DNA from 4 places in the Tistlia sp. genome. Region 2 is predicted to be linked to each of the others. Evidence: predicted binding sites of a transcription regulator. Region 2 holds the regulator's gene; each other region holds the start of a gene.
The links. Region 2 encodes PhoB, which activates phosphate uptake and scavenging genes when phosphate is short. Its sites were predicted from a motif close to TNTCATAAAACTGTCA; they were not measured.
Positions count from the first base shown of each region.

Region 1: WD341_RS13080 (CHAD domain-containing protein) is a predicted target of PhoB. The motif match lies at 5,152-5,167, and genes of this name have one in related genera.
Region 3: phnD (phosphate/phosphite/phosphonate ABC transporter substrate-binding protein) is a predicted target of PhoB. The motif match lies at 1,675-1,690, and genes of this name have one in related genera.
Region 4: phnC (phosphonate ABC transporter ATP-binding protein) is a predicted target of PhoB. The motif match lies at 2,093-2,108, and genes of this name have one in related genera.

Region 1 covers NZ_JBBDQW010000055.1:15,396-22,887, forward strand. The annotation lists gene WD341_RS13045 (permease) at 1-113, opposite strand, end outside; gene WD341_RS13050 (ArsR/SmtB family transcription factor) at 184-501, opposite strand; gene WD341_RS13055 (TauD/TfdA dioxygenase family protein) at 577-1,431, opposite strand; gene WD341_RS13060 (NUDIX domain-containing protein) at 1,431-1,883, opposite strand; gene WD341_RS13065 (acylphosphatase) at 1,964-2,251, opposite strand; gene WD341_RS13070 (SDR family NAD(P)-dependent oxidoreductase) at 2,254-3,012, opposite strand; gene WD341_RS13075 (hypothetical protein) at 3,035-3,439, opposite strand; gene WD341_RS13080 (CHAD domain-containing protein) at 3,482-5,077, opposite strand; gene WD341_RS13085 (SDR family oxidoreductase) at 5,257-6,036, opposite strand; gene WD341_RS13090 (DnaA/Hda family protein) at 6,060-6,749, opposite strand; gene WD341_RS13095 (AI-2E family transporter) at 6,746-7,492, opposite strand, start outside.
Region 2 covers NZ_JBBDQW010000054.1:4,201-11,692, reverse strand. The annotation lists gene WD341_RS12550 (GNAT family N-acetyltransferase) at 1-2,466, shown strand, start outside; gene WD341_RS12545 (aromatic amino acid lyase) at 2,521-4,029, opposite strand; gene WD341_RS12540 (ornithine cyclodeaminase family protein) at 4,134-5,138, shown strand; gene phoB (phosphate regulon transcriptional regulator PhoB) at 5,161-5,859, opposite strand; gene phoU (phosphate signaling complex protein PhoU) at 5,859-6,650, opposite strand; gene pstB (phosphate ABC transporter ATP-binding protein PstB) at 6,698-7,492, opposite strand, start outside.
Region 3 covers NZ_JBBDQW010000072.1:96,988-104,479, reverse strand. The annotation lists gene phnC (phosphonate ABC transporter ATP-binding protein) at 1-491, opposite strand, end outside; gene phnD (phosphate/phosphite/phosphonate ABC transporter substrate-binding protein) at 566-1,573, opposite strand; gene WD341_RS16515 (hypothetical protein) at 1,952-2,278, shown strand; gene gluQRS (tRNA glutamyl-Q(34) synthetase GluQRS) at 2,294-3,133, opposite strand; gene WD341_RS16505 (DNA-3-methyladenine glycosylase) at 3,175-3,825, shown strand; gene WD341_RS16500 (alpha/beta hydrolase) at 3,848-4,510, shown strand; gene WD341_RS16495 (HNH endonuclease) at 4,653-5,210, shown strand; gene WD341_RS16490 (hypothetical protein) at 5,227-5,403, opposite strand; gene WD341_RS16485 (demethoxyubiquinone hydroxylase family protein) at 5,526-6,110, opposite strand; gene WD341_RS16480 (disulfide bond formation protein B) at 6,107-6,616, opposite strand; gene WD341_RS16475 (YqaA family protein) at 6,645-7,232, opposite strand; gene WD341_RS16470 (phospholipid-binding protein MlaC) at 7,378-7,492, opposite strand, start outside.
Region 4 covers NZ_JBBDQW010000090.1:11,604-19,095, reverse strand. The annotation lists gene WD341_RS20640 (hypothetical protein) at 1-313, opposite strand, end outside; gene WD341_RS20635 (MFS transporter) at 799-1,980, opposite strand; gene phnC (phosphonate ABC transporter ATP-binding protein) at 2,219-3,049, shown strand; gene phnD (phosphate/phosphite/phosphonate ABC transporter substrate-binding protein) at 3,115-4,002, shown strand; gene phnE (phosphonate ABC transporter, permease protein PhnE) at 4,084-4,926, shown strand; gene WD341_RS20615 (NAD(P)-dependent oxidoreductase) at 4,936-5,961, shown strand; gene WD341_RS20610 (LysR family transcriptional regulator) at 5,958-6,905, shown strand; gene WD341_RS20605 (winged helix-turn-helix domain-containing protein) at 6,880-7,236, opposite strand; gene metC (cystathionine beta-lyase) at 7,236-7,492, opposite strand, start outside.

The DNA.
Region 1 (7,492 bases), on a different contig from region 2:
ACGAGCGCCAGCAGCAGCAGCAGGCCGGCGCTGGCCAGCCAGACCCGCTCCCGCCCCAGGCGGCGCAGGCGGTCCCACAGCGGCGAGGGGGTGCGGAGAGTCTGCTCGGACATCTTCCTATCCTTCCCGAATTATCGAATCATTTAGGCACAGTTCGACGGCGGCGGCCTCGGCGCGGTCGCCTCAGCCCGCTTCGCGCCGGGGTGCCGGGGCGGCGATGCCGCGGCAGCATTCGTCGGCCAGGAAGCCGACCAGCTCGTTCATCAGCCTGAAGCCGGCGACACAGCGGAGCACCCGGCCCTCGCGCCGCTGTTCGACCAGGCCGGCGCGAACCAGGAGCGCGATATGGTGCGACAGGGTCGAGCCGGGCACATCGAGATGCGCCTGGACCTCGCCGACCGGGAGGCCCTCGGGGCCCGCCTTGACGAGCAGCCGGAAGGCCTCCAGCCGGGTCGGGTGGCCGAGCGTCTCGAGACAGCGGGCGGCTTGGCGTGTTTCCATGATTCTAGAAATATCGCATCGAAATCGGCGCGTCAAGACCTCGCGACGCCAAGTAGCGCCCTGCCTCGCCAGCGCTCAGGCGGCGACGGGGACCTCGCCCTCGAAGGTCGTGCGCCGGAGCAGGCGGCGGTGGCCGTCATAGTCGTTCACCGCGAAGTGCAGCGTCGCCCGGTTGTCCCAGATCGCCAGGTCGCCCGGTCGCCAACGGTGCCGGCAGCAGAACTCGGGCCGGGTGACGTGGGCGTAGACCCGCGAGAGGATCGGCGCGCTCTCGGCCTCCCCCAGATGCTCCAGGCGGGTCGTGTAGATCGGGTTGACGAAGAGCGCCGCGCGGCCGCTCCAGGGGTGGCGGCGCACCGCGGGATGGGCGCGCTCGCGGTCGGCCTCGGGATCGCCGCGGGTAATCCTGATCGAGCGGCTGGTGGCGCCCTGGGGCGCGCGGCTGGCGCCGTAGGGTGCGCCGGTGTGGATCGCCCGGCGACCCTCGAGCTGCGCGCGCAGCTCCTCGGGCAGGGTCTCCCAGGCGGTCACCTGGTCGGCCCACAGCGTGTCGCCGCCGACCGGCGGCAGCTCGACCGCCTGCAGCAGCGAGCCGCCGGGCGGCTGCTCCAGGAAGGAGAAGTCGGAATGCCAGTCGCCGCCGAAGGTCGAGATACGACCCTCGTCGGCCTCCTTCAGCACCGCGACGACGTCGGGGTCCTCCGGCGAGGGCTCGACGTAGGGCACCCGGGCCACCGGCCCGAAGATCCCGGTCGCGCGCTTCAGGGCGGCGATGTCGAGGTTCTGCTCCGGCAGGAACAGCACCAGCCGCTCGGCGAGCGCCTGGCGCAGGTCCTCGGCCAGGCCTTTGGAGACCGGGCGCGACAGGTCCAGGCCGGTCACGCACGCGCCCAGGCGCGGCGTCACCGGATCGATCGCAAGGCGGGTCATCAGGCGGCCCGGAGCTTCTCGAGCAGGCGCTCGACGACGAGTCCGAGGATCCATTCGTGGCTGCTCTCGGCCATGCGCCCCGAGGCCTCGACCGGCGAGCCCCAGAACGGCCGGTGGCCGGCCTCGCTCGGCGGCCGGCCGCTGTCCTCCAGCGCGACCTGGTAGAAGGTCGCGTGCTTGTGGAAGAACTTGCCCTCGTCCGGCTTGGTCAGCCATTGGCGCAGGCAGATCAGCGGCCGCGCCTCGACCAGACGGTAGCCGGTCTCCTCCAGCAGCTCGCGGGCCAGCGCCTCCTCGCCGGTCTCGCCCGGCTCGACGCCGCCGCCGGGGATCTCCCAGCCGTCCTTGGTCTCGACCAGCAACAGGCCGCTGCCCGGCTTGAAGGCGATGGCGTAGGAGCCGGGGCGGTGGACGTAGTCCCGGCCCGGCTCGGGTTCGTCGAAGTCGATCATGGTCGACAGGTTAGGCAGGACCGCGCGACCTGAAAAGCCTCGCTTTCGAAGGGCTGCCACCCTCAGGGGCCAAGGGCGCCTCAGGCCGTCGGCCGCTGCTCGAAGCCCGGCGCCGGGCTCTTCTCCGACTCGGCGACCTCGACCGTCTCGACCCGGGCGCGCTCCGGCCCCTCCTGGCACAGCTGCAGCATCGCCTCGACCGCCTCGGCGCTGCCGGCGAAGAGCGCCTCGACCGAGCCGTCCCGGCGGTTGCGCACCCAGCCGTCGAGCCCGAGCCGGCGCGCCTCCCGCAACGTCCAGGCCCTGAACCAGACGCCCTGGACGCGGCCATGGACGCGGACCAGGGCCTGCCGCTCGTGGGTCGCCATGGCTACAGACCGGCCCGCTTCAGCAGCTCCTCGTCGCGGATCGAGAGCTCCTGGCCGGCCAGGTCGGCGGCGGCCTCGCCGCACAGCCAGGCGACGACGGCGGCCGGGCGCTCGACCTTGGCGAGCTCCGCGCGGGGAATGCGGCTGACCGGGTTGATGCCGCTGGCGCGGATCTGGACCTGCATCTCGGTATCCACCGTGCCGGGGCCGAAACCGAACACCCGGACGCCCTTGGCGCCGTACTCCAGGTGCAGGGAGCCGGTCAGCATGGCCAGGCCCGCCTTGCCGGCGCAGTAGGCGCTCCAGCCCTCGAGCGGCCGGTGCGCGGCGCCCGAGGAGATGTTGACGAGGACCCCGGCGCCGCGCTCGACCATCGAGGGCAGCACCGCGCGCGCCATCAGGAACGGCCCGCCCAGGTTGATCCGCAAATTGTCCAGCCAGTCCTCGGCGTCGCAGTCGGCGAGCGGCCCGATCGGCTGGATGACGCCGGCGTTGTTGACGAGGATGTCGACCGGCCCGTACGCCTCGCGCGCGGCGGCGACCAGGGACTCGACCTCGGCCGGCAGGCTGACGTCGCAGGCCACGGCCTGGGCCGTGCCGCCAGCCTCGCGGATGCGCGCCGCAACGACCTCGCAGGCCGACAGGCCGCGCGCCGTGACCACGACGGCGGCGCCCGCCGCCGCCAGCGCCTCGGCGATCGCCGCGCCGATGCCCCGTCCGCCGCCGGTGACCACCGCGACCTTGCCGTTCAACTCACCCATCGTTCCTGCTCCTCGGCTGGCTTCACGCCCCTGGATACATCGCCAGGAAGACGAGCGAAACCGCCCGGCGCGCCGCCGCCTCCCAGTCGGGTCGCCGAACCCAGTGGTCTTCCAGCGTCAGCAGGGGCTCGGCCCTGTTCTCGTGCAGCAGGCGGTTGCGCAGGCCGCGCAGCCAGAGGAGCTCCTCGGCCGGCACCGCCTCGTGTCGCCCCGAGACCTCGGCCTGCGACTCGACGATGGCGCCGGCCAGGATCACGCAGGCGACCCAGGCGCCGGCGCAGTAGCACGCCTGGAGCTCGACGGTCAGCGCCGTCGCCTGCTCCGAGAAGCGGCTGCCGCCGTGCCGCGCCTGCTCCTGCTGGCGCGCCTCGAACCAGAGACGACGATCGTCCCAGGTCAAGGGGTCGGGCTGCTCCAGATGCTCCATGAGCCGCGATCCTCCGGCTTGCCGCTTCGAGGTGGGGCGCCGTCAGCGCGTCCAGAAGGGCTTGGCCGCCCGGTAGGCCCGCCAGGCCTCGGCGAAGCGGCCGAGGTCGGCCTCGATCCGCGCCGCCTGCCAGCCGATCACCAGACCGGCCGCCCGGGGCTCGAGGCGGCGCTTCCGATCGGCGCCGCCGGCGGTCTCCAGCTCCTCGATCAGTCGGTGGCCGACCACCGCGTCGTTGAGCGTGCCCAGGGTGTCCTGCAGCGCAACGAGGCGCTGGAGCAGGCGCTTGACCGCCTTGGCGCCGTAGAGGCCGCGGAAGAACTCGACGGCGTAGCGCAGCTTCTTCGCGGCGATACGCACCTCGTGCAGCTCCGCCTCGCCGCGCCCCTTGCTCCTGCGTGCGCTCTTCCGCAGCGCCTTGGCGCGCTTGTCGAGCAGCGAGGCGGCGAGCGCGGCGACCGGACGGCCCACCGCGTCGGAGCCCTCCCGCCGCCACCCGCCGTCCTCGAGCCACAGCGCCAGCCGCAGCAGCAGGCGGCTATAGCGCACGTCGCAGAGCGCCGCCCGCGCGGTGCCATAGGCCTGGGTGCACGCCGCCGCCGCGGCCTTGTCCAGGCGGCCGAGGCTGGGTTCCGCGGGCAGCCGGCGGGCCAGCGGCGTCAGGGTCTCCAGCAGGAAGACGTCCCAGTCGCGCGCCGGCCCCAGGCTCTGCTGCAGCCAGCGCAGCTCCTCCTTGAGGAAGGCGACGGCGTCCGGCGCCATGATCGAGCGCATCAGCGAGACCAGGGCGCGCAGCCGGCGCACCGCGACGCGCAACTGGTGCACGCCCTCGGGATCGGCACCGGCCAGCACCGCCGACTCGTTGGCCCGCATCTGCTCGAGGCAGCCGCGCGCCAGCAGGTCGAAGGCCTCGGCAGCGCTCATCGAGGTGCGCAGCTCCGGCTTGGCGGCCTTGCTGGCCGCCGGCGCGGCCGCTGCGAACAGGTCGTAGCCGCGCGCCGCCTTGCTGCGCGGCTCCAGGCGGAAGGCGAGCTCCTCGGACAGCAAGAGAGCGAGCTCGTAGAGCCGCGCCGGCGGGCCCGACTTCAGCTCCAGCTCGGCTTCGCTGATCGCCTCGCTGCGGCTGTCGGCGCGGATCTCCCCGAGGTCGAGGGCCAGCTCGATCTCGGCGTCGGCCATGCGCAGGAGCAAGGTGCGCCGGTCGATGTCGGTCGAGAAGACGGGTTCCAGGCGCTCTGCCAGCCGCTCGTCGAGCAGGAAGGCGCGCAGGGTCTCGTCGGCGACCAGCAAAGGATCGGGCCGGTCGCTCTCGGTCGCGCTCTCGTGCTCGATCAGGTGCTGGATGCCGGCGAGCTCGGCGTCGCGCGTCCGGTAGGCCGCCCCGCCGCGCTCGGCGGCCAGGGCGGCGTAGCTGTCGGGCGAGATCTTGAGGGTCTGCAGGCGCTGCCCCCCGGTCTCGCGCAGCCGCAGCGCCATCCGCCGGTCACGCAGCAGCAGCTCTTCGGTGTCGAAGTAGGTGCCGACCAGGCGCCGACGCTTGGCCCGGCCCTGCGCGATCATCCGCACGAAAGGATGCCGGCGCAGCTTCTCCAGCTGCGCCGGCGCCATGCTCAGCTTGAGCTCGATCTCCTCAGCCATCGGCCGCCGGACGATCGGCGAAGACCCCGGTCATGCGCCCTACCACCCCTGCGCCCCTGCCACCCATGTGCGAGTGTCATGAAACCGTCATAAAACTAGACGACTATCAGGATCGGTCTAGTTCGGGTGGCCTGTCAATATGGCGCGGCGGCGTGCGGTCGCGGTCGGCCCCGGGGCGGCTACAGCGTGCCCGGATAGGCGCCGCCGTCGAGCAGCAGGTTCTGGCCGGTGATGTAGCCGGCGTGGGCGCTGGCCAGGAAGGCGCAGGCGACCCCGAACTCCTCGATCGTGCCGAAGCGTTTCGCCGGGTTGGCCTTGCGGCGCTCCTCGAAGACCTGCTCCAGGCTCTTGCCGGTCTTCTTCGCCGTCGCCTCCGCGGTGCCGCGCAGGCGGTCGGTGTCGAAGGGCCCCGGCAGCAGGGCGTTGATCGTGACGTTGTGCTCCACGGTCTTGCGCGCGATGCCGGCGACGAAGCCGGTCAGGCCCGCGCGCGCGCCGTTCGACAGGCCGAGGATGTCGATCGGCGCCTTCACGGCCGAGGAGGTGATGTTGACGATGCGCCCGAACTTGCGCTCGATCATGCCGTCGACCGTCGCCTTGATCAGCTCGATCGGCGTCAGCATGTTGGCGTCCAGCGCCGCGATCCAGTCGTCGCGGGTCCAGTCGCGGAAGTCGCCCGGGGGCGGGCCGCCGGCGTTGTTGACCAGGATGTCCGGGTTCGGGCAGGCGGCCAGCGCCTTCTCGCGGCCCTCCGGCGTGGTGATGTCGCAGGCGACGGCGGCGACCGGCACGCCGTAGGCCTGGCGCAGGGCCTCGGCCGTCGCCTCCAGCGTCTCGGCGGTACGCGCCACGATGGTCAGCTCGACGCCCTCGCCGGCGAGAGCCATGGCGCAGCCCTTGCCCAGGCCCTTGCTGGCGGCGCAGACCAGCGCCCTGCGTCCGCGGATACCCATGTCCATCAGGCCGTCTCCTTCGTCTTCCTCTAGGGGTCGGTGGGGCTCTCCAGGACCGCCCGGGCGGTCGCCTGGGTGACACCGCCGCCGGCCGCCAGCGCCCGGCTGTCCAAGGCCTCGACCAGCTGCCGGGCGGCAGCATAGGTGCGTTCCATGCGCGCCACCAGGTAGGTGATTGCGCCCTGCGTCGGCCGCAGCTGCCGGTCGGCGAACAGCTTGATCAGCAGGCCGGCCATCAGCTCGTCGTCGGGCGGCCCGAGACGCGCCGCCGTGGCTGTCGCCAGGCGCGAGGCCAGGTCCGGAAGCGCCAAGGGCCAGCGCGCCGGCTCGAGCCCGGCCGTCAGCAGCAGTGTGCCGCGCCGTTCGGCCAGCAGGTTGTAGAGGTGCAGCAGCCCCTCCTCGAGCGCCGGGCGGCCGGCGACCGCCGCGGCGTCGTCGAGCAGCGCGGTGCGTGCGGTGCCGAGCCGCTCGGCGAGCCGATCCCCATCGAGCTCGGCGGCGACGAAGGCGGGCGCGCCGCTGACGCCGCGCCAGACCTCGGCCAGATGGCTCTTGCCGCTGGCCGGCGGGCCGACCAGCGCCAGGGCCGTCGAGGGCCAGTCGGGCCAGCGGTCGATCCAGGCGACCGCGGTCTCGTTGCAGGGCGCGACGAGGAAGTCCGCCCGCCCCAGCGCCGGGCGCTGCGGCAGGGTCAGGACGAGCTGGGCCGGCGCGCTCATACCGGCGGATCGCGGTCTGGCTCGGGGTCCCGCTCGATCGCCGGCTCGGTGCCGCCCATCGGCCCCGGGCGGGCGGCATCGCCGGAGGTGTAGAGGGGGCTGGCCAGATACTCCGACAGGCTGTAGCGGATCAGCACGCCGATCACCGCCGCCACCGGAATCGCCAGCAGTACGCCGGTGAAGCCGAACAGGGTGCCGCCGGCGAGCAGGGCGAAGATCACCAGCACGGGATGCAGGCGGATCCGGTCGCCGACCAGCTTCGGGGTCAGGAAATTGCCCTCGGCGGCCTGTCCGACGAAGAAGATCGCCGCGACCGCGGCGACGCGCCAAGCTTCCTCGAACTGCAGCAGCGCCAGCCCGACGCTGAGCAGCAGGCCGATCGCCGCGCCGAGATAGGGGATGAAGGACAGCAGGCCGGCTATCACCCCGACGATCAGGCCCGAGGGCAGGCCGACCGCGGTCAGCCCGGCCGCATAGAAGGTGCCCAGGATCATGCAGACCATGCCGACGCCGCGCACGTAGCCGGAGAGAATGTCGTCGGTCTGGCGGGCGAGGCGGCGGATGGTCGGCGCCTGGCGCCGCGGCAGCCAGCCGTCGATCTTGGCGACCATCCGGTCCCAGTCCCGCAGCAGGAAAAAGGCCACGATCGGCGTCAGGAACAGCAGCGACAGGAAGTTGACCACCGCCAGGCCGCCGGTCAGCAGGCCGCCGAGCAGGGTTCCGACGATCTCCGTCAGCCGGCC
Region 2 (7,492 bases):
GCGCTGATCGACGAGCTCGGCGCGCGCGGCACCCGCGCCGTCGTGGTGATCACCGCCGGCTTCGGCGAGGGCGGCGACGCCCCCGGCCTGGAGCGGCGCCAGCGCCTGCTCGACGCCGCCAGGCCCTACACCCTGCGCGTCGTCGGGCCGAACTGCGTCGGGGTGCAGCTGCCGCGCCTGGGCATCGACGCCAGCTTCAGCCATATCTCGGCGCGGCCCGGCGACCTCGCCTTCCTGACCCAGTCGGGCGCGATGGTCACGGCCATGCTCGACTGGGCGACGCCCCGCGGCATCGGCTTCTCCCAGGTCGTCTCGCTCGGCGCCATGGCCGACGCCGACTTCGGCGACCTGCTCGACTACCTGGCCGTCGATCCCGGCACCCGGGCGATCCTGCTCTATGTCGAGGGCGTGACCCAGGCGCGCAAGTTCATGTCGGCCTGCCGGGCCGCGGCGCGCGCCAAGCCGGTGATCGTGATCAAGGGCGGCCGCCACGCCGAGGGCGCCCGCGCCGCCTCCTCGCACACCGGTGCCCTGGCCGGCTCGGACGCCGTCTACGACGCCGCCTTCCGGCGCGCCGGGGCGCTGCGCGTCTACACCCTGGAAGAGCTGTTCGACGCCGCCGAAACCCTGGCGACCGCCAGCCCGCTGCGCCGCGCCGAGGCCGACCGCCTGGCGATCCTGACCAACGGCGGCGGCCTCGGCGTGCTGGCGACCGACACCCTGGTCGACCACGGCGGGCGCCTCGCCGAACTCGCGCCGGAAACCCTCGCCGCGCTCGACGCCGCGCTGCCGGCGACCTGGAGCCACGGCAACCCGGTCGACGTCATCGGCGACGCGCCGGGTAGCCGCTACGCCGCCGCCCTGGAGGTGCTGCTCGGCGACCCGGGCGTCGACGCCGTGCTGGTCATGCACTGCCCGACCGCGGTCACCGATCCGGCCGAGGCCGCCGGGGCGGTCATCGAGACCCTGCAGGCGGCGCGCGCGCGCGAGATCCGCCGGCCGGTCTTCACGGCCTGGCTCGGCGAGGCCGCGGCACGCGAGTCGCGCAGCCTGTTCGCGGCCAACCGCCTGCCGACCTACGACACCCCGGAGCGCGCGATCCGCGCCTTCATGCACCTGGTCCGCTACCGCCGCGGCCAGGAGGAACTGATCGAGACCGTGCCCTCGATCCCCGAGGACCACCGGCCCGACAGCGAGGGCGCACGGGCGATCTTGCGCCAGGCGCAGGCCGAGGCCCGGACCTGGCTGACCGAGCCCGAAGCCAAGCGCCTGCTGGAATGCTACGGCATCCCGACCGTACGCACCCTGACCGCCGCCGGCGTCGAGGAAGCCACCGCCGTCGCCGGCGAGCTCGGCTACCCCGTCGCGCTCAAGATCCTGTCGCCGGACATCACGCACAAGTCCGACATCGGCGGCGTCGCGCTCGACCTCGAGAACGAGGCCGACCTGCGCCACCAGGGCGAGGCGATGCTGCGCCGGGCTCGAGAGGCGAAGCCGAACGCCCGCATCGACGGCTTCTCGGTCCAGGAGATGTGCCGCCGGCCCGGCGCCCTGGAGCTGATCCTGGGCCTCGTCGAGGACCGCCAGTTCGGACCGGCGATCCTGTTCGGCGCGGGGGGCACGGCCGTGGAGGTACTGCAGGACAAGGCGGTCGGCCTGCCGCCGCTCAACCTGCGCCTGGCTCGCTCGCTGATGGCCGAGACCCGGATCCACCGGCTGCTCAGCGGCTACCGCGACACGCCGGCGGCCGACCTCGACGCCATCGCGGTCGCCCTGGTGCGCCTCTCGGAGCTGGCCGCCGAGCTGGCCGAGGTCGCCGAGGTCGACATCAACCCGCTGCTCGCCGACAGCCGCGGCGTCGTCGCGCTCGACGCCCGCGTCAAGGTCAAGCCGGCCGGGGAGGTCGATCCCGCGGTCTCGCCGGCGGCGCGCCTGGCGATCCGGCCCTACCCCAAGGCGCTGGAGCAGGAGGGCGAGCTGCTCGACGGCACGGTCGTGAAGATCCGGCCGGTCAAGCCCGAGGACGAGGCGGCGGTCCAGGAGCTCTACCGCCACCTGACGCCCGAGGACATGCGCCTGCGCTTCTTCGCGCCCAAGGCCGAGATCGGCCACGAGTCGGCGGCGCGCATGACCCAGATCGACTACGACCGCGAGATGGCCCTGGTCGGCCTCGACCCCGAGGATCAGAGCCAGATTCTGGGCATCGCCCGGATCGCCGCCGACCCCGACGGTCGTACCGCCGAATACGCTGTCGCCGTGCGCTCAGCGGTCAAGGGCCGCGGCCTCGGCTACCTGCTGATGCGCCGCATCCTGGACTACGCCCGGCGCCGCGGGCTCGAGGAGATCCACGGCGACGTTCTGACCGAGAACCGCCGGATGCTGCAGATCTGCGCCGAGCTCGGCTTCGAGCGCAGCTTCGACCCCCAGGACAGCCAGCTGGTCAAGGTCGTCAAGCGCTTCGCGTAGCGGCGTGCCTGGAGAAGCTGCCTTTTCCGAGGACCGCCTGGGCACGCCGTCGGATCAGGCCGGCGCCGCAAGCGCCCCGCCGCGGATCGCCGCCGACAGGGCCTCGATCTCGGCGGCCAGCGGCCGGTCCTCGGCGAGCGCCGGGGAATGGCGGCGGACCCGGGCCAGCACCTCGCCGAGCGCCGGCGAGAGGGTGGTGGCGCAGCCGCGCAGCTCGACCGCCTGGGCGGCGATCACCGCCTCGATGGCGACCAGCCGCTCGAAGGCGGCGAGCAGGCGCAGGCCCTGGCGCGCGGCCAGCGGCGCGTTGGTCAGGGCGTCCTCGACGCCGTCGGCGTTGACGCTCGGCCAGATCGCGACCGGCTGGGCCGCCAGCAGGACCTCGGCGAGCAGCGCCTCGGCCAGCTTCATGACCGGCGCGAAGCCGTTGCTGTCGGCGCCGGGGCGGGCGAGGAACAGCGGCAGGCCGGTGAAGCGCTCGGCGAGCAGCTTCGAGCAGCGCGCGACCAGCAGCACCGCGACCTGGGCCAGGGCGCGGCTCAGGGTCTCGGCGGCCAGGGTCAGCCAGGGCGTCTGGAAGGCGCCGTTGGAGACGACCCGGCCCTCCCCGAGCAGCACGGCGGGGTTGTCGCTGGCGCCGTTGATCTCGGCCTCGGCGGCGGCGCGCGCCGTCTCCAGGGCGGCGAAGCCGGCGCCGTGGGTCTGCGGCAATGTGCGGAACGACAGGGGGTCCTGCAGCCGCCGCGCGGCGCCCGGCGCCTCCAGGCCGCCGCCCGCGAGCAGGCGCCGCAGCCCCTCGGCTGCCTGCGCCTGGCCCGGCTGCGGCCGCAGCGCCAGGGCGGCCGGATCGAGCGGCGACAGGTTGGCGCGGAAGCCCTCCATGGACAGCGCGGCGGCCTGCTGCACGGCCGTCAGCGCGGTCTCGGCGCGCGCCACGAAGAGCGCCGCCAGGGCACCCGAGAAGCTGGAGTGGTTGGCCAGCGCCAGGCCGTCGCGCGGCCCGAGCGCGAGCGGCGCCAGCCCGGCGGCGCGCAGCACCTCGGCGGCCGGCCCGACCCGCCCGGTGGAATCGACGAGCTCGCCCTCGCCGACCAGCGCCAGGCCCAGGGTCGCGCCGAGCAGCAGGTCGGAGGCGCCGATCGAGCCGCCCTCGCGGACCAGCGGCGTCAGGCCCCGCGCCAGGCAGGTCTCGAGGAAGGCCGCGACCGCCGGGTCGCAGCCGGCGGCGCCGCGGCCCAGGGTGTTGAGGCGCACGATCATGGCGGCGCGCACGACCTCGGCCGGCAGCGGCGCGCCGAGCGACAGCGCCCGCCCGCGCAGGGTCTGCAGCGAGAAGGCGGCAAGCTCCTCGGCCGACAGGCGCTGGGTGGCGCGCGCGCCGAGCCCGGTGTTCAGGCCGTAGACCGCCTCCCCCGAGGCCAGGGCGCGGGTCACCACGGCGCGTGCCGCGGCGAGGCGCTCGCGCGCCGGCCCGTCGAGGCCGACCGCCGGCCGCGCTGTCGCCGCGGCGGCGGCCAGAGCGCGGCAGGTCAGGCTCTCGCCGTCGAGGAGCAGGGTTTCCATGGCGCCAGACTGCCCGGGCCGCCGCGCCGGGGAAACCTGCTTTCCGATCCCCTCGGGCTCTGCCAGGGTGCCGGTCCCAGCGCAGCCCGAGGAAGCGGCCCGAAATGCCCGAGATCCACATCACCTACCTGAACGGACCCGACGTCGAGCGGCTCGCGCTCACCGACGCCGAGATCCTGGCGGCAATCGAGCAGAGCCTGGCGGCGCAGGGCCGCGGCGAGACGGTGATCGAGCCGCGCGTCCACCTGATTCCCGAGCCGGGCCGCATCGACGGACACTTCAACGTCCTGCGCGGCTACGTCCGGCCGCTCAAGGCCGCCGGCGTCAAGGTCGTCGGCGACTTCGTCGATAACTACAAGAAGGGCCTGCCCTCGGAGTTCGGCATCCTCAACCTCTTCGACCCCGAGACCGGCACGCCGACCGCCATCGTCGACGCCACCGGCATCACCGAGATGCGCACCGGCGCGGTCACCGCGCTCGGCGCCAAGTACCTGGCGCGCAAGGGCTCGAAGGTCCTCGGCCACATCGGCGCCCGCGGCACCGCCTACTGGAACGTGCGCCTGCTCGACCACCTGTTCGACTTCGAGGAGATCCGCGTCCATTCGCGCCGGCCCGAGAGCCGCGAGGCCTTCGCCGCCCGGCTCACCGCCGACCTCGGCAAGCCGGTGACGGTGACCACGGACTGGCGCTCGACCGTCGAGGGCGCCGACATCGTCGTCGAGGCATCGCGGCTCAGCGAGCCGACGCCGCTGCTGAAGACCGAGTGGATCGCGCCGGCCGCCTTCGTCGTGCCCTACGGCACGATGAGCGCCGTCGAGCTCGACCTCACCGACATCATGGACAAGCTGGTGGTCGACGATTGGGGCCAGTGCAAGGGGGGCCCCTTCGGGGCGCTGCGCGAGCACGTCAACGCCGGCAAGCTGAGCGAGGCGACGCTGCACGCCGAGCTCGGCCAGATCGTCGCCGGCCTGAAGCCGGGACGCGAGAGCGAGACGGAGCGAAACCTCTTCTGGCACCGCGGCCTCAGCACCAGCGACGTCGCGCTCGGCGTCGCCCTGCTGGAGAAGGCCGAGCGGCTGGGCGTCGGGCAGCGCCTGCGCTACGCCTGAGCCTCCGATCCGGCGGCCGGGGCTACTCGACCAGCTGGCCGTCGTCGAGGGCGTAGCCGGCCGAGCGCACGGTGCGGATGACGTCGGCCTCGCCCTCGTCGTTGAGCGCCTTGCGCAGGCGGCGGATGTGGACGTCGACAGTGCGCGGCTCGACGTAGACGTCACGGCCCCAGACGGCGTCGAGCAGCTGCTCGCGGCTGAACACGCGCCCCGGGTGCTGCAGCAGGTAGCGCAGCAGGCGGAACTCGGTCGGGCCGAGGTGGACGTGGCGGCCGCCGCGCCGCACCCGGTGCGAGGCCAGGTCCATGGCCAGGTCGGCGAAGGTCAGGGTGTCGCTGGCCATGGCCGGCTGGGTGCGGCGCATCACGGCGCGGACCCGCGCGATCAGCTCGGCCGGCGAGAAGGGCTTGGTGATGTAGTCGTCGGCACCGGAATCGAGCCCGCGGATCTTGTCGGCTTCCTCGCCGCGCGCGGTCAGCAGGATGATCGGCACGCTCCGGGTCTCGGGCGCCCGGCGCAGCTGGCGGCAGACCTCGAGGCCGCTCATCAGCGGCAGCATCCAGTCGAGGAGGATCAGGTCCGGCGTCTCTTCCTTGGCCAGCACCAGCGCCTCCTCGCCGTCGCGCGCATCGACCAGCCGGAAGCCCTCGCGCTCCAGGTTGTAGCGAAGCAGCGTGACCAGGGCCGCCTCATCCTCGACCAGCAGGATCAGGGGCTTCATCACGCGCCGCCTCCCGCGCCGGGCCGGCCGCTGTCACTCCCGCCGCCATCGCCGCCGTCGCTTTCGCCTTTCTCGGCCGGCTCGACCACGGCGTAGCTCGAGGTGTCGCCCTTCGGCCGGCCGCCCTCCAGGCGCTCGCCCTTGACCAGGAAGAAGACCAGCTCGGCGATGTTGGTGGCGTGGTCGCCCATGCGCTCGACGTTCTTGGCGATGAACAGCAGGTGCGTGCAGGGCGTGATGTTGCGCGGGTCCTCCATCATGTAGGTCAGGGTCTCGCGGAACAGGCTGGTGTAGGTCTCGTCGATCTCCTCGTCGCTCTCCCAGACGTGGCGGGCGAGCGCGGCGTCGCGCGAGACGTAGGCGTCGAGCACGCGCTTGATGTTGCTCTGCACCAGCTTGGCCATGCGCGGGATCGAGTGGGCCGGGCGCATCGGCGGCAGCTGGTTGAGTGCCATGGCGCGCTTGGCGATGTTGGCGGCGTAGTCGCCGATGCGTTCCAGCTCGCCGGAGATGCGCAGCGCGGCGATGACCTCGCGCAGGTCGCCGGCCATCGGCTGGCGCAGCGCCAGGGTCTGGATCGCCCGCTCGGAGATCTGCTGCTCCAGCAGGTCGATGTCGCGGTCGCTCTGGACGACGCCGGAAGCCAGCGTCGAGTTGCGGCGCGCCAGCGCCTCGACGGCGGTCTCCAGCGCCGCCTCGGCCAGCCCGCCCATGCGCACGATGGTGTGCGCCAGCTCCTGGAGATCGGTGTCGAAGGCCCGAACGATGTGGTCGCCGCGTGTTTCAGTCATGTCTCGGAAGGCCTCTGGATGCGAAGTCGGCCCGGGTGGGTCCGGGATCAGCCGAAGCGGCCGGTGATGTAGCCCTGGGTGCGTTCGTCGCGAGGATTGGTGAACATCTGCTCGGTTTCGCCGACCTCGACGAGCTTGCCGAGGTGGAAGAAGGCGGTGCGACGGCTGACCCGGGCAGCCTGCTGCATCGAGTGGGTGACGATGACGATGGTGAAGTTCTCGCGCAGCTCGTCGATCAGCTCCTCGATGCGGGCCGTGGCGATCGGGTCGAGCGCCGAGCAGGGCTCGTCCATCAGGATCACCTCGGGGTCGACGGCGATGGCCCGGGCGATGCACAGGCGCTGCTGCTGGCCGCCGGACAGGCCGGTGCCTGGCTCGGCCAGGCGGTCCTTGACCTCCTCCCACAGGCCGGCGCGCCTCAGGCTGGTCTCGACGATCTCGTCGAGCTCCGCCTTGCCGGCGCCGATGCCGTGGATGCGCGGGCCGTAGGCGATGTTGTCGTAGACCGACTTGGGAAAGGGGTTCGGCTTCTGGAAGACCATGCCGATGCGGGCGCGCAGCTGGACGACGTCGAGCGAGCGGTCGTAGATGTCCTGGCCGTCGAGCGTGATCCGCCCCTCGACGCGGCAGCCCTCGATGACGTCGTTCATGCGGTTGAGGCAGCGCAGGAAGGTCGACTTGCCGCAGCCGGAGGGCCCGATCAGCGCGGTCACCTCATGCTCGGCGATGTCGAGGTCGACCCCGTACAGGGCCTGGGCCTTGCCGTAGAAGACGTCGACGCCGCGGGCGACGACCTTGGGCGCACGGCTGCCGAGGGCATCGTCGGGAGTGTCTCGGGAGGT
Region 3 (7,492 bases), on a different contig from region 2:
GGTTCCTGCATCAGCGCCCGCACGACGCCGACGCGCTGGCGCTCGCCGCCCGACAGCTCGTCCGCCCGCTTGTTGACGTAGTGGACGATGCCGACGCGCTCCATGAGGTGGAAGGCGCGCTCGATGTCGGCCTGCGGGAAACGCCGCGACGCCGCCCGCCAGAAGGGGACGTAGCCCAGACGGCCCGACAGCACGTTCTCCATGACCGTCAGCCGGTCGACGAGGTTGAAGCTCTGGAAGATCATGCCGATGCGGCGGCGCGCCCGGCGCAGCTCGCGGCCGTTGAGCCGGGTCAGCTCGAGGCCGTTGAGCTCGATCGAGCCGGCGGTCGGCTCGACCAGCCGGTTGATGCAGCGCAGCAGCGTGCTCTTGCCGGCACCGGAGGCGCCGATTATGGCGACCACCGACTCGCCCGGCACCGTCAGGTCGAGATCCTTCAGCACCGGCTGGTCGCTGCCGTAGCTGTTCGACAGTCCGCTTATTTTCAGCATTCGAGTCCCCGCGAAGGTCCGGAAGAGACCGGCCCGGCGGGCGCGCAGGCGCCCGGCCGGGCCGGCAGGACCGGCTACTTCAGGTTGCCCTGCGTGTAGGTGACGCCGTTGGCTTCCTGGATCTCGCGGATCACCTCCCAATCCTCCTTGTAGGAGATCGGGATGAACTTGGTGACGCCCTTGAACTCCTCGCCCAGCGCGGTGCCGGACATGTCGAAGCTGAAGAAGGCTTCCTTGATCTTCTCCACCAGCGCCGGGTCGAGGTCGTGGGCGTGGGTGTAGGAGGTCGTCGGGAAGGGCTTCGACTCGTAGAGCAGCCTCAGCTCTTCCGGATCGTAGAGGCCCCGTTCGGCCATGCGCTCGACGACCTCGGAGGCGACGGGCGCGGCGTCGTAGTCACCGGCGACGACGCCCAGGATCGACTGGTCGTGGGAACCGGAATAGACGACCTCGTAGTCCTGGTCCGGCACCAGCCCGATCGCGGGGAAGAGCGCGCGCGGCGCCTGGTTGCCGGAATTGGAGGTCGGCGAGGTGTGCGCCACCGTCTTGCCCTTCAGCTGCTCGGGGCTCTCGATGCCGCTGTCCTTGCGGGTAAAGAGCTGCAGCGTGTAGCCGAACCGGCCGTCCTCGGCGCCCATCAGGGCGAAGGGAACGGCGCCGGCCAGATTGACCGCAAAGGGCGTCGGACCGGTCGAGAAGCCGGCGATGTGCAGGCGCCCGCTGCGCATGGCCTCGACCTCGGCGGCATTGGACTGCACGGCGAAGAAGCGCACCTCCTTGCCGGTGACCTCCTCGAGGTGGTCGATGAAGGGCTGCCAGATATCGGCGTAGATCGCCGGGTCCTCGACCGGCGTGTAGGCGAAAACCAGTGTGTCCGGGTTCACCAGCTTCGAGGGGTCGCTCGGCGCGTCGGCGACGAGGTCGCCGTCGCGGTCGCAGTACATCGAGTCGAGCGCGCCCCGGTCGGGGCAATCCTGTGCCTGTGCCGGCGCGGCGCCGAGCGCCACGGCCAGCCCAAGGGCCGCCAGCAACGACATCGGGGCGAGCCCGCTGCCGATCCATCTCCCTGTCGGTAGACTCATCGTCTCCTCCAAATTCTGTTGTGTTCCTTGCCCGGCGCCTCGCCGGGATGGTTCGCCTGAGAGGCGGTGCCGATTGCCGCAGCGCAGAAGCGAGCCGCAACCGTCATCAAACTGAAACATACCTGCGAAGGTGTGGCGACCGGAATTCGCCCGCGCGACCGCCTCGACAGAGCGGCTCCCCCGCGCGATCCGCAGCGACGGCTGCCCGCCACAGGCCAGGCGCGCCGCCCGCCTTGACCCCGGTGGCCGCGGGCTCCTAAGCTTCGGCCATGACGCATCTTCGGATGATCGCTGGCCTTCGAATTAGCCACCCGGCGCCCCACGGGCTGCCGGGTCGTGCCTGTTCGATTGCCACCGCTCTTCTGGAGACTGCGTCCCATGTCGACCACTAGTCCACTTTCCGAGACCTCTCGGCGAGCCGCCGCGCGACCCGCGCCCGCGCCGGTCTTCTGCTTCTCCGTCGCCGCCGCCGCCGAGCCCGGGGTCATGCCGCGCGTGCTCGAGCTCTTCGCCAAGCGCAACCTGGTGCCGCTGCGCTGGCACAGCGACCGCCTGCCGGCCGGCCAGGGCCGCGGCGGCGAGACCCTGGCGATCGACATCCAGGTTCGGGACCTCGAGCCGGAGCTCTGCGACTACATCGCCCGCTGCCTGCGCCAGATCCACGGCGTCGAGACCGTGCTGACCTCGGAGAAGGGCTTCGGCTGAGCCGGCCGTTGGCGGCTAGGCGAACCCCGCCATCCGCCGCACCGCCTCGGGGGCGTGGCCGGCCTCGCGCAGCACGCGGAGCGAGAGGGCGTCGTGGCGCTTGGCCAGGCGCCGCCCGCTCTCGTCGGCGAGCAGGCCGTGGTGGTGCCAGCGCGGCACCGGCAGCCCGAGCAGGGCCTGCAGCAGGCGGTGGACGTGGGTCGCGTGGAACAGGTCCTGGCCGCGCGTCACCAGGGTGATCCCCTGCAGGGCGTCGTCGACCGTCACCGCCAGGTGGTAGCTGGTGCCGATGTCGCGGCGCGCGAGCACGACGTCGCCCAGGGTCTCGGGCGCCGCTCGGATCTCGCCCTGCGCGGCGTCCTGCCAGGTCAGAGGCCCGCTGCGGGCCTGTGCCGCCGAGACGTCGAGGCGCAGGGCCGCCGAGACGCCGGCGGCCAGACGCTCGGCGCGCTCCGAGCCAGCGAGGCGCCGGCAGGTCCCCGGGTAGAGCGGACCCTCGGGCCCGTGCGGTGCGCCGGCGCTGCGCGCGATCTCCTCGGCGATCTCGCGGCGCGTGCAGAAGCAGGGATAGAGCAGGCCCTCGGCCTCCAGCCGCGCGAGGGCGGCGGCGTGGTCGGCGGCATGCTCCGACTGGCGGCGCACCGGGGCCTCCCAGGCAAGGCCGAGCCAGGCGAGGTCCTCGAGGATGGCCGCCTCGAACTCGGGCCGACAGCGTGGCCGGTCGATGTCCTCGACGCGCAGCAGGAAGCGCCCGCCCGGACCGCCTGCCGCCGCGGCGGCGAAGAGCGCCGAGTGAGCGTGGCCCAGGTGCAGGAGCCCCGTCGGGGAGGGAGCGAAGCGCGTCGTCTCTGCCATGGGGGCTGGCGGTAGCCGGCCCGTCGGCTATTGTCCAGCCCATGCTGCGGATCGACGAGCACGGCCTGCCGGAGGCCCTGGCCGCCCTCGGCCGCCTCGACCCCGACTGCGCCCGGGCGATCGAGGAAGCGGGCCCGCCGCCGCTGCGCTATCGCCCGCCGGGCTTCGCCACCCTGCTGCGCGTGATCGTCGCGCAGCAGGTCTCCCTGGCCTCGGCTGCGGCGATCTGGGCGCGGCTCGAGGCCGCCTGCGAGCCTTTGGTGCCCGAGCGCATCCTGGAACGCTCGGAGGAGGAGCTGCGCTCGGTCGGCCTGTCGCGCCAGAAGGCGCGCTACGCCCGCTCCCTGGCGGAGACCATGCTGGCCGGGCGACTGAACGTTTCGGCGCTGGAGGTGTTGGACGACGAGGCGGCGATCGCCGAGGTCACGGCGGTCAAGGGCCTGGGCCGCTGGTCGGCCGAGGTCTACCTGCTGTTCTCGCTCGGCCGGCCCGACGTCTGGCCGGCCGACGACGTCGGCCTGATGATGGGCGCGCAGAAGCTGAAGGGCCTTGCCGAGCGGCCCGATGCCAAGGCTATGCGTGCCCTGGCCGAGCCCTGGCGACCCCTGCGGGCGGTCGCGGCGCGGCTGCTCTGGCACTACCGCAGCCACGGCAAGGCGCCCGCGGGGATGCCTGCCGAGGTGCTTCCCTGAACCCGCAATTCCCGGAGACTGCATGAACGACAAGACCGGACTCGACGGACCGCGCCAGGAGCCCGCCAGCGGCGGGCCGGCCAGGCAGCTGGTCGTGCTGCTGCACGGCCTGGGCGCCGACGGCGACGACCTGATCGGCCTGGCGCCCTACCTCGCCCAGGCCCTGCCCGACGCCGCCTTCGCGGCGCCGAACGCGCCCTTCCCCTGCGACCGGGCGCCCATGGGCTTCCAGTGGTTCAGCCTCGAGGTGCGCGACGCCCAGCAGCTCTACTGGGGCGCCGAGGGTGCACGGGGCCCTATCGACCGCTTCCTCGACGCCGAGCTGGCGCGCCACGGCCTCGGTGCCGAGGCGCTCGCCTTGGTCGGCTTCTCCCAGGGCACCATGATGGCGCTCCACACCGCCCTGCGGCGGCCCGAGCCGGTCGCCGGCATAGTCGGCTTCTCGGGGCTGCTGGTCGCACCCGACCGCCTGGCCGGCGAGCTCGTCAGCCGCCCCCCGGTGCTGCTGGTCCACGGCGAGGCCGATCCGGTCGTGCCCTTCGGCGCCCTCGAGGCCTGCGAGCACGGCCTGCGGGATCTGGCCGTGCCGGTCGAGAGCCTGGCGCGGCCCGGCCTCGGCCACTCGATCGACGAAGGCGGCCTGCGGGCGGCGATCGCCTTCCTTGCCGAGCGCTTCGCCGGCTGACGGGACTGACGGCCCGCGTGACAGATCGGTGAAGTCTGCAGACGGCCACGCACAAGATCTTGTGCCGGCTTCTGCGGCGGGCTATTCACGATGACCTTGAACGGTCTAGAGTCGAAGGAACTCAGTAGAGGGAGACGGCGGCTTGAGCCCCGGAGAAAGCTTTCCTGCTCTGGTCTTGAACGCGGACTTTCGTCCGCTGAGCTACTTTCCGCTGTCCCTCTGGGCCTGGCAGGACACCATCAAGGCGGTCTTCCTGGACCGGGTCAACGTCGTCTCCCAGTACGACCGGGTGATCCACTCGCCAAGCTACTCGATGAAGCTGCCGAGCGTGATCGCCCTCAAGGAATACGTGACGATGGACCGGCGGCCGGCCTTCACCCGGTTCAACGTCTTCCTGCGCGACAGCTTCCGCTGCCAGTACTGCGGCGACGGCTTCCCCTCCGAGGATCTGACCTTCGACCATGTCGTGCCCCGCTCGCGCGGCGGCCGCACGACCTGGCAGAACGTCGTCACGGCCTGCCAGACCTGCAACCTGCGCAAGGGCAACCGGATGCCGCGCGACTGCCAGATGCTGCCGCTCGATCCGCCGGACATGCCGACGACCTATCATCTGCAGGAGAACGGCCGGGGCTTCCCGCCGAATTACCTGCACAAGAGCTGGAGCGACTTTCTCTACTGGGATTCCGAGCTGGAGTCCTGACGCCGGGCGAGGTGGCTCAGTCGAGGCGCAGCCAGTCGAAGATCTTGCCGTCGCGGGCCAGCTCGACCGTGTCGGGCTGCGGCGCCTTGGGGCTGCCGAGGGTCGGTCCGAGAATAACCAGGGCGACGATGCGCTTTGCCTCCGGCCACCAGGTCGGCGGGTGCAGCGGGCCTTTGAACGACAGTGCCGACATGGCCGTGGCCTTCCAGACAGGGGTGTGCCCTGCCTTTCTAGACTGGAAAAGCCAATAAACCGTTAGCGGATCTGCTTAAGAATCCGTTGCTTTTCAGTTGCTTGCAACAGATCTGACGGACGTCAGAGGCGCTCGCTCAGCCAGATCGCCGCGCGCGATCCGGCCCGCACCGCCGCCGAGAGCAGGGGGTAGGCCGGTGCCAGCTCGGCCTCGTTGGCCAGGGCGGTGTCGCGATGCTCCAGCTCCTCGGCGCGGAACCGCTCGATGGTGTCGCGCAGATCGACCTCCTCGGAGCGCCCTTCGAGCGCCTCGGCCTGGGCGGCGTAGTGGCGGTCGATGGTTTCCTCGACGGCGACCGTGCAGGCCATGGCCGCCCGGGAGCCGAGCAGCGCCGTGCCGGCGCCGAGCGCGAAGCCGGCGACGTGCCAGAGCGGCGAGAGCAGGGTCGGCCGGACCCGGCGTTCGGGCAGCAGGTCGTCGAAGGCCTGGAGGTGGAGCTTCTCCTGCTCCCACATGTGGCGCAGCATCGGTCCGGACCGGGTCCGGCCGAGCACGGCGAGCTGGCCCTCGTAGATGCGCCGGGCGCCGTACTCCCCGGCCTGGTCGACACGCAGCATGCGCGCGACCGGCGCCGGCGCCGGCGGGTCGCCCGGCAGGCGCCGGCGGCGCTTGCGGGGCGGAGCGGCCTCGGGGCCGGGCGCCGTCATGGCCGCGCCTTTCTTCGGGTCAGGAGGCGCGCCGCGACCAGCAGGAACAGCCCAAGAGCGGCGCTGTAAAGCAGGTTGTAGTCGGCCATCGAGAGGCCGAGCAGCGACCAGGAGACCTCGTCGCAGGCGACCACGGCCGTCGCCATCAGCGATTCGCGGAGCTGCTCGGCGCTCGTCGCCCCCTGGAAGCTGGGCGCATGGCAGCCGGCGGTGCCCTGCCACCAGCCGTTCTCGACGCCGCTGTGGAAGCCGGCGATCGCCGCGCTCGCAAGATAGCCGAGCCCCGAGGCGGCCAGGGACAGGCGGCGGGCCGGACCGCGCCAGATCACGGCCGGCAGCGCCAGCAGCGCCGCGATGCCCAGGGCCCAGCGCTGCCAGATGCAGAGCACGCAAGGCTCCAGCCCGAAGCCGTGCTGGGCGACCAGCGCCAGGGCGATCGCCGCCGGTCCGGCCAGCAGGCCGACGAGCGGGGCGAGCAGCGGGTGACGCGCGAGAAGCTCGGACATGGTGCTCAATATGGGAGCTTTCCTGGCGTCATAACAGGTACTTGAGCGCGACAAAGCCGCCGACCAGAAGCAGGAAGAACAGCAGGGTGAGCTGCGGCAGGTAGGCCTCGATGAAGCGCCGGATCGGCGGCCCGTACCACCACAGCAGGGCGGCGACCAGGAAGAAGCGCGCGCCGCGCGAAACCACCGAGGCAGCCAGGAAGACCGCGAGATCGAGCCGCGTGACGCCGCTGGCGATGGTGATGACCTTGAAGGGAAAAGGCGTGAAACCCGCGCCGGCGACGATCCAGGCGCCCCACTCGTTGTAGGCGGCGGTGAAGTCGGTGAACTTTTCCAGGTAGCCGTAGAAGTCCAGGATCTGCTGCCCGACCGCCTCGTAGAAGAAGTAGCCGATGGCGTAGCCGGCGAGCCCGCCGAGCACCGAGCCCAGCGTCGCCACGGTCGCGACCATCCAGGCCTGCTCACGCCGGGCCAGGACCATCGGCAGGATCAGCACATCGGGCGGGATCGGGAAGACCGAGGATTCGATGAAGGAGATGCCGAACAGCGACGGCAGGGCGTGGCGCGAGCGCGCCCGGGCCAGCGACCACTCGTAGAGGCGGTGCAGCAGGCTCATGCGGGGCGGAGGACGACGGGGGATCGAAGCGACTCGGTCATGGCGCGCGAGCCTACTGGCTCGCCCGCCGGCCGTCGTCCGCGCTTTGCGTCGCCCGCCCGCGCATGGCCGCCTTGGAGGAGCGCCCCCGGAGGGGCGGCCCGGCTCAGCCGTTCCTCGGCGCGAAGGCGCCCTGGGCAAGCAGCCGCTGGATCTCCCTGGTCAGGCCGTCCAGGCTGCCCTCGCGCCGGATCACGCTGGCGTACTCGTCGCGCAGCGTG
Region 4 (7,492 bases), on a different contig from region 2:
TGAGCTTCGGGATCACCAGCGTCAGCGCCCGGATCGTGCGGGTCCGGGAGAAGTCGTCGTCGGTGAGGCCGGTCACGACGACCCGGTCGCCCAGCGCCAGCAGGTTCCCGGCCCAGGGATGGCCGCCCATCTCGACGACGATGTCGCGCTGCATGTCCTTGAGCGTGAAGTGGTCCGTCGCCACGCTCTCGACGGTGCCGGTGATGCCGATCCGCCGCGTCTCGGCGGCAGGGACGGAGTCCGCGGAAGCTGCGGTCAGCGCCGCGACGGCGAGGGACAGCAGCGCGAGCAGGCGAAGCGATCGGCGTGCCATGATCCGGAGACCTCCACCCGGCCCGTCGCGCCCCCGTTCGCGGGTCCGGGAATTATGAAAAACGCGGGCGCAGCCCCGCCGGTTCCGCGGCAGGCCCGCGGCGCCTCCTCCCGCTCAAGTCACGCCTCCGTCGGCGGCCGGAGTGAGGCGGGTGAGGGATGCCGCGGCGGCGCCAGACGAGGGGGCGGTTGCCTTCTCGCTATTCGTCATCCCGGACGCTAGGCGAGCCCGAGAGCCGCCAGGCGTCGCGAGCCTTGCGATCCGGGATCCAGCCAGGGCGGCCAGGATCAGCGTCGCCAGGAACAGGCGAGGACGCCAGCGGCCGCGTCTCCGCGGTGGGGAAGGAGCGTTGAAGGTCACGCTGGTGCGGAGGTCCCTGGAGACAACGGTCAGGCGGCACCGGCCGCGTCGGCCGGGCCCGTCACTCCTGTAACGCGCCCGGCGGCGATTCCCGGCGTCGGGGTCTTTCGATTCGTCGCCGGACGTCAGGTCGGCTTCGCCGCGGCCGGGTGCAGCAGCAGCAGCGCGGCCAGGCCGGCCAGGCCGATGCCGGCGGTGATCGCCAGGGCATCCGTCCCGAAGCGGGCCATCAGCAGGGCGAAGAGGAAGGGCGCCGAGGCCTGGGCGAGGCGCGTCGGCACCATCAGCAGCCCCTGCCGGACGCCGTAGCCGTGGGGACCGAAGAGCGCCAGCGGCAGGGTGCCCTTGGCGATGGTCAGGACGCCGGCGCCGGCGCCGTGCAGCAGGCTGAAGGCGACCGCGCCCGGGGCGCCGAGCAGGATCAGGACCGCGGCGCCGAGCGGGTGGGCGAGGCTCGCCGCGCGCGCCGAGAACAGCGGGTGCAGGCGCTGCAGCAGCCCGAACTCGAGCAGCCGCCCGGCGACCTGGGCCGGGCCGACCAGCGCGGCCGCCGCGATCGCCGCGGCGGGCGAGGCGCCCGCCTGCTGGAGCAGGCGCGGCAGATGGGTGCCGATCGCCGCCGTGGTGAACCAGACCGTCGCGAAGAAGAAGCCGAGCAGCAGCATCGTCCGGTCGATCGGTGGCCGTTCCGCCGGCGGCGGCGCGGGCTCCGGCGCGAGACCCGCCGCCGGGACCGGCGGCCTGCCGACGCCGCGCGGCAGCAGCCGGTTCAGCGGCAGGCCGATGAGCAGGTGCGCGGCGGCCCAGGCGAAGCAGGCGCCGCGCCAGCCGACCTCGGCCTCCAGGGCGGCGGAGACCGGCCAGCAGATCGTCGAGGCGAAGCCGGCGATCAGGGTGATGCCGGTGATCGCGCCGCGCGCCCGCGCGCCGTAGAGGCTGGCGAGCGCCGAGAAGGCGGCCTCGTAGAGCCCGATGGTCATGCCGACGCCGATGATCAGCCAGGCGGCGACCATCACGGCGGGCTCCTGGGCCAGGCCGAGCAGGGCGAGCCCCGCGGCGAAGATCAGGCTGGACAGGCTGAGCAGCCCGCGGCCGCCGCGGCTGTCGATGCGGCCGCCGGCCAGCGGACCGAGCAGGACCCCGACCAGGAGCGCGCCGGAAAAGGCCGCGAAGACGCCGTCGACCGGGATGCCCAGGTCGGCGGCCATCGGCTCGGCGAGGATCGCCGGCAGGTAGAAGGTCGAGCCCCAGCCGAGGGTCTGGGCGGTGCCGAGGACCAGCACGACGGCGCTGCGCGGAAGCGTCACGGCTGGGGCTCGGGCAGGGGCATGCCCGAGGCTGCGTCGCCATCGGCCGAGGGTCAAGGGATTCGTCTATATGATTCGGGCAAGGGTGCCCTGCCGATCCCGCGGGTGCGCGTGACAGTTCGGTGAAGTTTCCGGCCGCCGCACCGCTGTCATCGCTCGGCAATGCGCCGGCTGTATCACCTCGGCGAACGCAGACACCGATCGTCCGGAACATCCGAACGAAGCCGGAGGAAAGCCCTTGCTCGCGCTCGACCAGGTGACCGTGACCTACCCGACCGGCCTGACCGCTCTCGCCGACGCCAGCCTGGCCTTCGAGCCCGGCGCCTTCACCGTGCTGCTCGGCTCGTCGGGGGCCGGCAAGTCGACCCTGCTCAACTGCCTCAACGGCATCGTCCGACCGACTCGCGGCCGCGTGCTCGGTCTCGACGGCGCGCAGATCTTCGCCAGCCGACGCGGCTTGCGGCGGCATCGCCTGGAGACCGGCAAGATCTTCCAGCAGCACCATCTGATCGGCCGCCTCTCGGCGCTGGCCAACGTGCTGACCGGCAGGCTGGGCTTCCATCCCTCCTGGCGCACGCCCTTCCCGCTGCCAAAGGCGGACCGCATCGCCGCCCTCGAGGCCCTCGACCGCGTCGGCCTGCTCGACAGGGCGCTGGACCGCGCCGACTCCCTCTCGGGCGGGCAGCAGCAGCGGGTCGGGATCGCCCGGGCGCTGGCGCAGCGGCCGCGGATCATCCTGGCCGACGAGCCGGTCGCGAGCCTGGACCCGGCAAGCGCCGAGGCGGTGCTCTCGCTGCTCCACGAGATCTGCCGCGAGGACGGCATCACCGCCGTCGTCAGCCTGCACCAGGTGGGCTTCGCGCGCCGCTTCGCCGACCGCACCTTCGGACTCTGCGCCGGCCGCGTGGTGTTCGAGGGGGACGCTCAGGCGCTGACCGAGTCGGAGCTCGAGCGCATCTATCGCAGCGGCGCGCCGACGGCGCGGCCGCGCTCCGACCGCAAGTCCCATCTCGAAGGCCGCCCGGCCGCGGAAGCCGCCGCCGCGCAGCGGCGCCGCGCGGTCGCCTGAGACCTCGCCTCCGCGGCGAGGCTTGTCCGTCGCTTGTCCCCGACCCCAAAGCAGGAGCCGTCATCATGCAACGCCGTCAGATCCTGAGAGCCGCCTTCCTTGCCGCTGCCGCCGGCTTCCTGCCGGTCCTCGCCGCCGTTCCCGCCGCTGCCCAGGACGCCGATCCGGACGTGCTTCGCGTCGCGCTGCTGCCCGACGAGAGCCCGGCCACGATCATTCAGAACAACCAGGCGCTGAAGGATTTCCTGGCCGAGCAGACCGGCAAGGAGATCGAGCTGATCGTCACGACCGACTATTCCTCGATGATCGAGGCGATGCGCTTCAATCGCATCGAGCTGGCCTACTTCGGTCCCTTCTCCTACGTGCTGGCCAAGGAGCGGGCGCCGGGCATCGAACCCTTCGCGGCGCTGATCACCGACGGCGCGCCAACCTACACCTCGGTGGTCATCGCCAACGCCGACTCCGGAATCGAGGCGATGACCGACCTGGCGGGCCGGACGCTGGGTTACGGCGATCCGGCCTCGACTTCGAGCCACCTGATCCCGCGCGCCTTCATCCAGGAGGAGGCCGGCCTGGTCGCCGGCAGAGACTACGAGTTCCACCACCTGGGCACCCACGACGCGGTCGCCCGCGCGGTCGAGAGCGGCAAGGTCGAGGCCGGCGGCCTGTCGAGCGCGATCTTCGCCTCGCTGCTCGAGCGCGGCAAGATCGACGCCGCCAAGGTCAAGGTGATCGCCGAGAGCGCGCCGATCCCGAACTATCCCTGGACGCTCCAGGGCTGGCTCGCGCCCGAGCTCAAGCAGAAGATCCGCAACGCCTTCCTGAACCTGAAGGAAGAATCGGTGCTGGCCCCCTTCAATGGCGAGGGCTTTGCCGCCATGAGCGACGCCGACTACGAGATCCTGCGCCGCGTCGCCGGGACCCTGGAGATGGATCTCAACAAGGGCAGCTGAGCGCGCCCGGCGAGAGCCGGCCCGTTCCTCCGTCGCGGCGGAGCGGGCCGCTGCCCTGCGACCCCACCAAGGAAGACAGCAATGAACGCGATAGCCGTCGCCAGGCCCGACGAGCCGGGCAGCGAGATGCAGGCGAGCTACGAGGCGCTGCTGGCGCGCAGCCGCGAGCGGCGCCTGAAATCGGGAGCGATCGTCGGGGCCGTGGTCGCGACCGTCCTGGCCTGCTGCTGGCTGACCGGGCTGCTCGACGGCCGGCGGCTGGCCGAAGGCATCCCGGCGCTGGGCCAGCTGTTCGGCGAGATGATGCCGCCAGACTTCACGCGCTGGCGGGACTGGATCCGGCCGATCGTCGACACCCTCGGCATGTCGGTCGCCGGGACGGCGCTCGCGGTCGTGCTGTCGCTGCCGATGGCGCTGCTGGCCGCCTCCAACACCACGCCCAATGCCGTCGCCTACCGCGCCTCGCGGCTCTTCCTCAACGTCTTCCGGACGGTGCCGGAGCTGATCATGGGCATCCTCTTCGTCGCCGCCGTCGGCTTCGGCGCGCTGCCCGGGGTTCTGGCGCTCGGCCTGCATTCGATCGGCATGGTCGGCAAGTTCTTCGCCGAGGCGATCGAGCACGTCGACCCCCGCCCGGTCGAGGCCGCCCGCTCGGCCGGCGCCAGCCCCTTCCAGGTGATCTGGCACGCCGTGCTGCCGCAGGTGCTGCCCCAGCTCTCCGACATCACGGTCTACCGCTGGGAGTACAACTTCCGCGCCTCGACCGTGCTGGGGGTCGTCGGCGCCGGCGGCATCGGCTTCCAGCTGATCTCCTCGCTGCGGCTGCTCGACTACCAGCAGGTCGCGGCGATCCTGCTCTGCATCCTGGGCTGCGTGACCCTGGTCGACGGCCTCGGCGCCTTGCTGCGCCGGCACCTGAAGTAGGGCCGGCCGATGACCGCTCGAGCGGCCCGTCCGCGGATCGTCGTCACCAACCGGGCCTTTCCCGAGACCCTGGCGCTGCTCGCCGCCGACGGCGAGGTCGTCGCCAGCCGGGAGTCCGAGCCCTTGCCGCGGGCGCGGCTGGAAGCCGAGCTCGCCGACGCCGAGGCGCTGCTCGTCTTCATGACCGACCTGGTCGACGAGGCGCTGCTCGCCAAGGCGCCGCGGCTGAAGGTCGTCGGGGCCGCCCTCAAGGGCTTCGACAACATCGACGTGGCGGCCTGCCGGCGGCGCGGCGTGCAGGTGACGATCGTGCCCGACCTGCTGACCGTCCCGACGGCCGAGCTCGCCATCGGGCTGATGATCGGCCTGTCGCGCCACATCCTGCCGGGCGACCGGCTGGTGCGGGGCGGCGGCTTCGCTGGCTGGCGGCCGACGCTCTACGGCACCGGCCTGTCCGGCAGCACGGTCGGCATCCTCGGCCTCGGGCGAGTCGGGCGAGCCATCGCCGAGCGGCTCGGCCCCTTCGGCTGCAGCCTGCTCGGCTGCGATCCCGGCGCGGGGACGGAGCCGCCGCCGGCGGGCCTGCGCCCGGTGACCTTCGAGAGGCTGCTCGCGGCCAGCGACTTCCTGGTGCTGGCGGCGCCACTGACGCCGGCGACCGTCGGACTGTTCGGGCGCGAGGCGCTGGCGGCGCTCAAGCCGGGCGCCTTTCTGGTCAACTGCGCCCGCGGCTCGCTGGTCGAGGAGGCGGCCGTCGCCGAGGCGCTCGAGTCCGGACGGCTCGCCGGCTACGCCTCCGACGTCTTCGCCTTCGAGGACTGGGCGCGGCCGGACCGGCCGAGCGGCATCGAGCCGAGGCTGCTGGCCGCTTGCGACACCAGCCTGCTGACGCCGCACCTCGGATCGGCGGTCACTTCGCTCAGGCGCGAGATCGAGCTGGCGGCGGCGCGCAGCATCCTGGCCGTGCTCAGGGGCGAGACGCCGCCCGACTGCGTCACCGGCAGCGGCGAGGCGCGGGAGCCGGTCCGACCGTGATCAATCTGCTGCAGGTCCGGGCCTTCCTGACCGTCCTGGAGGCCGGCGGGCTTAGGCCCGCCGCCCGTCGGCTGGCGCTCTCGCCCTCGACCCTGCTGGAGCAGCTGCGCGGCCTCGAGCGGGAGCTCGGCAGCGTGCTGCTCCGGCGCGGCGGCGCGCCGCGCCCGACCGCGGCCGGCGAGCGGTTCCTGCCCCTGGCGCACGCCCTGCTGGACACGGCCGAGCGTGCGCAACGCCTGCTCCGTTCGCTGCCGCTGCGCCTCGCCGCCGCCAGCAACATCGGCGTCTACCTGCTGCAGCCTGCGCTCGCCGACTGGCAGGATGGGGCGGGGGGCCAGGCGGGCGAGGGTGGCGCGGAGCCGGGGCGCGAGACCGAGCTGTGGATCGGAAGCAACCCCGAGGCTGCCGCGAGGCTCGAGAGCGGGCAGGCGGACCTGGCGCTCCTCGAGTGGTGGGACGGCCGGCCGGGCTTCCGCGCCTGCAGCTGGCGGCGCGAGCCGCTGTGCCTGATCGCCGCGCCGCACCACCGCCTGGCCCGCCGCGAATCGGTGCCGCTCGAGGAGCTCGCCGGCGAGGTGCTGTTCGGCGGCGAGCGCGGCACTGGCACCGGTACGCTGCTGCGCCGGCAGCTCGGCGAAGGCGCCGGCGCCCTCGGGGCCATCGACGGCCTGGGCAGCACCGAGGCGGTCAAGCGCGCCGTGCGCAGCGGCCGGGGGCTGTCGCTGGTGCTGCGCGGTGCGGTCGAGGAGGAGGTCGCGGCCGGCAGCCTGGTGGCGCTCTCGCTCGACGGCCTCGACCTGGCCAAGGACCTCCAGATCGTGCTGCCGGAGAGACTGCCGCCGACCGCGCCCGCCGCCCGCTTCCGCGACTTCCTGCTGGCGCGGGAGGGCGCGGACGCCGCCCTGCCAGTCGAGGCGCTCAGTCCTCCGGCGGCTCTTCCTTGAGCAGGCGGGCGAAATCGGCGAGATCCTCGGCCAGCGCCAGGCGGCCCTTCTCCTCCAGCGCCCGGTAGCGCGCCAGGACCTCCTCGCCGAGCGGGGTCAGGCGGGCGCCGCCGCCGCCGCTGCCGCCGCGCGCGGCCTCGACCAGGGGGCCGGTGAAGCAGGCGTTCATGGTCTCGACCAGCAGCCAGGCGCGGCGATAGGACATGCCCATGGCCTTGGCCGCGCCGCTGATCGAGTGCACCCGGGCGATCGCCGCGAGCAGGTCGGCCTTGCCGGGGCCGACCGCGGTCGCCGAGCCGAGCAGGATGCGCAGGCGCGGCCGCGCGGTCATCAGCCGCTCGCGGCGCGCAGCCGCGCGAAGCCCGCCTCGAGATCGTCGATCAGGTCCTGCGGGTCCTCCAGGCCGGCGTGGAAGCGCAGCGTCGGGCCGCGACCGTCCCAGGGCCGCGCCGTACGCAACTTCTCGGGGCGGGTCGGCAGCACCAGGCTTTCGAAGCCGCCCCAGGAGGCGCCGATGCCGAACAGCTCGAGGCCGTCGACCAGAGCGGCGACGGCCGCGTCGCCGACTGGCTCGAGCTCGAGGCCGA